One region of the Solibacillus sp. FSL R7-0668 genome, then DNA from elsewhere that is predicted to be linked to it. Evidence: predicted binding sites of a transcription regulator. Region 1 holds the regulator's gene; each other region holds the start of a gene.

Region 1 (2,280 bases):
ATCCAGATGCCAAACTAAAAGATGATATTCAATCGATTTATGAGGAACACGAAGGTCGTTATGGCTATCGTCGTATTCGCGATGAGCTCGCGAATCGTGGACAAAAAGTGAATCATAAAAAGGTTCAACGCATCATGAAAGAACTTGGTTTAAAGTGCGTAGTGCGTATGAAAAAATATAAGTCTTATAAAGGGACAGTCGGTAAAATTGCGCCAAATATTTTAGATCGCAACTTTACAGCTGAAGCCCCAAATGAGAAGTGGGTAACAGATATTACGGAGTTTAAATTATTTGGCGAAAAGCTCTATTTATCGCCTGTTTTAGACTTATTTAATGGCGAAATTATCACGTATACAATCGGCTCAAGACCAACCTATTCGTTGGTTTCTGAGATGTTGGAGAAGGCGTTAGAGCGATTACCAGCGGAACACCAGCTACTGATGCATTCCGATCAAGGTTGGCATTATCAAATGAAACAATATCGCCATGCGCTCCAATCGAGAGGCATTGTGCAAAGCATGTCACGTAAAGGGAACTGTTATGACAATTCGGTGATGGAGAATTTCTTTGGCATCATGAAGTCTGAATTCCTTTACTTAAAGGAATTTGAAAGCGTCGAGCATTTTAAAAAGGAACTTGAAAACTATATACACTATTACAACACGAAACGCATGAAGGCAAAATTAAAAATGAGTCCGGTGCAATACCGAACTCATTTTACCCAAGCTGCCTAAGTGAAATAACCGTGTCTAACTTTTAGGGGTCACTTCAGTCATGTCAGTTGGCGGAGGATTTTTTATTTAATGAATATTACGATACAATCCTACTACTTTACCTAAAATAGTAACTTGATTCACAAGAATAGGGTCCATTGAACTGTTTTCGGGCTGTAGACGGAAATGTGTTTTTTCTTTGTAGAAGCGTTTGACAGTCGCTTCATCTTCCGTAGTCATGGCCACAACAATTTCCCCATTGTTGGCTGTCGCTGTTTTTTTGACGATTACATAGTCTCCATTTAGAATCCCTGCTTCAATCATCGATTCACCCATAATCTCAAGCATAAATAATTCATCCTCAGAAGCGCCATACGTATCAGGTAATGGGAAATATTCTTGAATGTCCTCGATGGCTGAAATTGGCAATCCAGCAGTAACTTTTCCAATTAAAGGAACTTGAATTACACCGGATTTCGGAATTGTTAATGCTTCTTGATCTAATACTTCAATTGCACGTGGCTTTGTAGGGTCGCGACGGATAAGCCCTTTACTTTCTAAACGCGCTAAATGCCCGTGAACAGTCGAACTAGAAGCTAAACCAACCGCTTCTCCAATTTCGCGAACGGATGGTGGATAACCTTTGGCACGTACTTCATCTTTAATAAAATTTAAAATTGCTTGCTGCCTTTTAGAAATTTTTTGTGTCAACGAACTCACCTCTTTATAATACGATTTTCTTAACTACAGTATATCAGTATGTATAAATAAAAGCAAACATAGGTTCGAAAAAGGTGTTGACAAAAACGTATGTTCGTATTATTATGAGAACAAACATTCCGAACATACATTCTTTAAAGGGGTTTTTACGATGAAAAAAATCAAATTAAACAGTTTCACAACAATGGTACTGGCATTTTCTATTATTATGTTTACATTCTTTATCGTTGAAGATGAAAAAATCGAACAATACGAACAGGTGACCATTGCACAGGGGGATACTTTATGGTCGTTAGCAGAAACATATCGTGGTAAAATGGCAAAGAACGATTGGATTCACTTTGTAAAAAAGGAAAATGGCTTACAAGATGAAAAGGTAGTATATGGTCAAGTACTGATGGTCCCTGTAGAGCAGGATTCCAACTATATTGCCAACTTAAATGACGAAGAATCATCAGGAGATAAGACAGTTAAGGTAGCGAGAAATCATGAATCAAAGTAAAGCAGTATTATATTGCCGTGTTAGTACTGAAAAAGACACGCAAGAAACCTCGTTAGTTCGCCAGCAAGAAGAGCTAACAAGCTATGCGAAATCATTGGGCTATTCAGAGCTTTATGTATACAAAGATCAGCATAGTGGGTATGAAGTAGATCGAGATGGATTATTAGATATGCTCGATTTTATGAAAGAGCAGCAAGTAAAAGCCCTATTTGTGCAAGATGAAACGCGCTTAGGACGAGGTAATGCCCGAATGGCCGTACTCCATTTAATTCAAAAATATGAAGCCACTGTTTATACATTAAATGATGCGGGCCCAATCGCATTAAATGAAATGGACACAATGTT
Region 2 (2,280 bases), 780 kb from region 1:
GAGACGATTTGCTTCCTTTTGTAGCTCCAGTAACGAATGCAAGCTTGGCGCATACATCGTTTTGCGCTCCGTTTTTATATCCACAACGATTGCCTCACCTGTTAAACGCTGCAAAATCGCCTGTGCCTGTTCAAGCGTTGCGATTTTATTGGATTTTGATTTCGGATCAAACCAGAGCGCCTTAAAATTGCCTAAATCCAGTTCAATTTGATAGTAGGGCTGTGGGATAAAATTGCGAATCTCCAGCTCACGCCAAACGACAATGGCTAAAGTAGGTGTCATAACGCGCCCTACTTTAATCGTACGACCACCTTTTACCGTAGCCGCACGCGTTAAATTCAAACCGACTAACCAATCGAATATCATGCGATACATCGCCGCATTACGCAAATTTTTTATGAGGACATCTTGCTCATCAATTAAATTTTCAAGTGCCTCTCGGATCGCAGGCTCTGTCGTTTGTGAAGTCCAAAAACGCTTCACTGGTAGTCTACAATTCGCCTTTTTATAAAAGGAATAGAAAATATTTTCGCCTTCCATTCCCGCATCACAGGCATTAATAACAAAATCATAGTGTCCATGCTTTAGCTGGTCAGCAATATTTTTGTAAACGCTCGCCGCTGTTTTTTTCACACGAAATTCATAACGCTCTGGCATCATTGGTAATAACGCGAGGTCCCACTTTTTCCATTCCGCCTTATATTCATGCGGCTCTTTTAACTCCACCACATGTCCTACAAAGCTTGCAAACTCAATCGTATATGGTAAATTCATTTTTTTATATACTTTTTCAATATCACGCATTAGTGAAGGCTTTTCTGCGATGAGTAAGGCTTTTTGCATAGATTCCTCCCCCTTATCTTCCTTTAGTATAAATGGAATTAATCAATTTGCAAGCTAAAACCGAACGTACATACGCAATCAAACTAGATACCTATCAGACGAATTATCCACTTTTACGAGAATTTCACTATACCAATGTAGAAAATGAACATTATAAAATGTTATACTATCTATGTACAAAGGGGGAGTTTAAATATGGGAAAATATAAGCGAACGATTTTTTGGATTATTCCAATTGCCATTTTAGGTCTGTTTTTTTACTTTTTTGGGCCAAAAAAACCAGTGACGGATAACGAATACGTGCAATACATACAGGCAGCCCCAGTTGTTGAAAATAGTAACATCACAACTAAGGCTGCATTTGAAAACTATTGTGAAAAAAGTAAATGGGAGTATTTCCAAACGAAAATGATGGAGCACGTCGTTGAATTTAAAGGCGATTGCAATGTGGGTGGCAAAGTACAATCCGTTAATTTACAATATGTTGTCGAAAAGGGACAAGCTGACTATCGTATCGGTGCAATGTTAGTAGCAGGCACGCAACAATCCGAAGAACAACGAAACGCATTTTTAAATACGGTTCAACAATAATTCATTGGATGGGTGCAGACCCGTCCTTTTTTTGTAGCAAGGCCCGCGCATTTTTTAGCATTTTTGCTCGCCTCTTTTTCATAACATCATAGGAAATCCCTTCAAGCTTTGCCGCATCCTTGATGGAATAGCCCTCATAATATAGCAGCTCAATAATGCGCTGATGCTCAGAAAATAAATGATAATACCATTCCGGCCGTTCCATCTGATGTGGCGCTAATTCTGTAGCTGTATCGGATAAATAGGATAGTTTTTCATCCTCTGTCGACGTTTCATGTTGCGTTACCTTCAATTTGCCCTGAAACTCTCGAACAATCGCATATTTAATCATCATATAGGCATACATTTCAAAATTTCCCCTTGTTTGATCAAACTCCTTAACCGCCTTCCAAATGGCTAAGCGCCCTACTTGCATATAATTTTCTTTTTCCTGAAATAATTTGTACTTCGCAATGACGCGTAAAATTAAATACTCAAACTCACCAATACGTTCATCGACATCTTGCATTGTTCTGCATTCCTTTGAGCTGTGCACAACTGGTTATTCCTAGGTAGCTCCACCATAAAAAAATTGTGCAAATCTGACAAAGTGCAGTTTTTATAAAATTGCTTTTTAAATGGCTTTTTAGCGCCTTTTATCGTATGTAAATTGACGAATTCCGCTAATATTTTATGAATTCGCAAATTTCATTTAGGATGCTTTTACATACTCTTATTCAAATCATATTGACAAAATCTAGACAATCGGGCATGCTATTAGAAAATCAAAAGCTTACTTAAAGAATAGTACGTAGCACTTAGCTAGAGAAGAGAGCACATTCCAGCGGCTGAAAGAATGGCATAGCA
Region 3 (2,280 bases), 540 kb from region 1:
CTCGTTTTCAACTGCTACATACACCTCACTTTTATGAATATACTTTTCGACACTTTGCTCTGATGGATCAGCTAAAAGCAGTAAGTCCATAGGAAGCTTTTCACCTTTCTTAAGCTGCCGAATCATCCATTCTATGTTCCTTGGCTTGGCATGTTCATTTGTTTCCTTTACGTTTTGTTTTAACTTATCAAATTGGCTTTCTTCCATCTTAAGCACCTCTACTTTTTTTAAATTTAATGGACCGATTTTTCGGGTTAATTGTGCGCTCGATATAGCCTTGATTTTCCAGCTTATTAAGCAATTGACTAACTGCACTTGTTGAAACCTGCAAATGCTGCGCGAGATTGGTTGATAAAGTAATGCCCGTTCGAATCAATTCGAGATTAAATACTTACTTCGTTATTAATAAAGGGTGGCGAAATAAATTGCGATTTAATTTTGGTAGCTGTCAGAGCTCATACATAAAGAAAGACTTAGACATAGTTGGAAAATTAGCTGCAAATAATTCCCCTTTTTCATCATACAGACCATTTTCAATCCCGCCCCTTATTTTTATATCATAAAGCCCTCGTATGCGTATCACCGGTAATCAAGTGGTTATTTATGGGTGCCTTCCAGAAGTTTCGTAACTTTTGAAGCCATTTATTTCATAGTTACTTCAATGGTTTTTAGAGAATAAATATTTTATTTTACCTCACAATAAAATACATTGTCAATAATAATTTTACAAATTTTCAGAAAAATGTTACAATAGTCTTATAACTTTTTTTAAATCGTATTTCGAATTCCGCTGTCCTTTTTGCAGATAGAATTTGGATACGTTTTTTTAATATCCTTTTTAAGCGCGGAAGAAAAAATAAAACAAATGTGCGAGCTTTGAAAGGAGTTAGTTGAATAAAATTATTTATTTTCTATCTAATAGTAAACGAATTTTTATTCCATAAGGAGGACTAGAATAATGAACCTAATCAATAAGAAAGTTACACACAAGCATTTTGGTACGGGTAGTATAGTTAAACAAAATGATTCTAGTATTGAAATACATTTCGCTTCGGAAAATAAAATGTTTGTTTTCCCTGATGTATTTGGAAAGTACTTAAAACTACATGATAAAAGTGATGCTCTTTCACTCGAAAAAATAATAAAGAAAAAGGAAATGGAACGAAAGGAGGAAGAATCGAAGAAAGAAGAGGAAAAAAAGCTACAACGTAAAAAAATCGAACTTCGCTGGGAACACGAAAAACTTATGAAAAATCATAAACTTCATCCCGAATCACAAATGGTTTTCTGGTGTGACACAGAAGAAAAGAATAGTTCCTTTTCTGAGTGGGAAGTTTTTTCAGGCGTATTAAAAAGTGGGAATAACAAAGGAAAGCCAAATAAACCGAGCCGCTTGCACCAAAATAGCGCTGTCCTATTAACAGCAATAGATTCCGGTATGCCTGAAAAAGACAGACGTATCTTAGGTGTCTATATGGTGAATGAAGATTTTATCGGTAAGCTTTGTATAGATGGAAATATTCCTGCTCATTCAAAATATAGAATTCAACTTACAGAACAGGAATCAGATCAGCTGCTTTTCTGGAAATATTATATAAATGAAAAATTCCCCGAAAAAATGACATGGAATACAGGTAAATACCGTTATTTTAAAAATTTATGGATGGCTCAAATTTTGCTTGATATCGTTTCGTTGAAAAGTGACCCAAATGAACGTGAATTGGCACAACAATTTTTTAAACATTTTTGTAAAATGAATCAGATAACAGCTCAAGAGTTACCAAAGCCTAATGGCGCATTAATGCGAATTTAGACGTTAGCCCAAAGCTAATAACAATGACAGGAGACTGACATATTCTCTCATCTATCACTAATGCTGAACAGTACCTTGCTCTGTTTGCTAATAAATATGTGATGTTAATATAATTATTTATCAAAAGCGAATTCTTATTATAGGATTCGCTCTTTTTGTATTAATGAAGTACATAAGCACCCTGATTATACAGAATTTAAAAATGATGGTACTATGAATAATTGATTGGGAACAAGCCTTTTGCAGACTATTTAAAAAATCGATTGACGTTATCTTATTCTCTAGCAATATTTTAAAATGTATGGACTAGAGATATAATTTTAGTTCTAAACGGTGGTGTAAAAAATGAAAAAAGTTTCAATTGATATTTTGATAATCATAATCGGGGCATTCTTCTTTGCACTTGGAGTCAACCTATTCGTTATTCCAAACAATTTAGGTGAAGGCGGTGTAACAGGTGTAACGAT

Evidence for each region. The regulator LexA, encoded in region 1, represses DNA repair genes until DNA is damaged. The targets are predictions, from matches to a motif close to CGAACATATGTTCG.
Region 2: the regulator LexA is predicted to act here: its motif matches at 905-918, upstream of MKX47_RS08665 (type IA DNA topoisomerase).
Region 3: the regulator LexA is predicted to act here: its motif matches at 927-940, upstream of MKX47_RS15635 (malate synthase).

Annotation. Positions count from the first base shown of each region.
Region 1 is NZ_JBBOUU010000001.1:2,574,841-2,577,120, reverse strand. It holds gene MKX47_RS12915 (IS3 family transposase) at 1-734, shown strand, start outside; gene lexA (transcriptional repressor LexA) at 801-1,424, opposite strand; gene yneA (cell division suppressor protein YneA) at 1,585-1,935, shown strand; gene MKX47_RS12900 (YneB family resolvase-like protein) at 1,922-2,280, shown strand, end outside.
Region 2 is NZ_JBBOUU010000001.1:1,792,995-1,795,274, reverse strand. It holds gene MKX47_RS08665 (type IA DNA topoisomerase) at 1-843, opposite strand, end outside; gene MKX47_RS08660 (glucosamine 6-phosphate synthetase) at 1,039-1,434, shown strand; gene MKX47_RS08655 (sigma factor) at 1,436-1,942, opposite strand.
Region 3 is NZ_JBBOUU010000001.1:3,111,916-3,114,195, forward strand. It holds gene MKX47_RS15625 (GNAT family N-acetyltransferase) at 1-126, opposite strand, end outside; gene MKX47_RS15630 (MarR family transcriptional regulator) at 209-376, opposite strand; gene MKX47_RS15635 (malate synthase) at 959-1,813, shown strand; gene MKX47_RS15640 (YitT family protein) at 2,159-2,280, shown strand, end outside.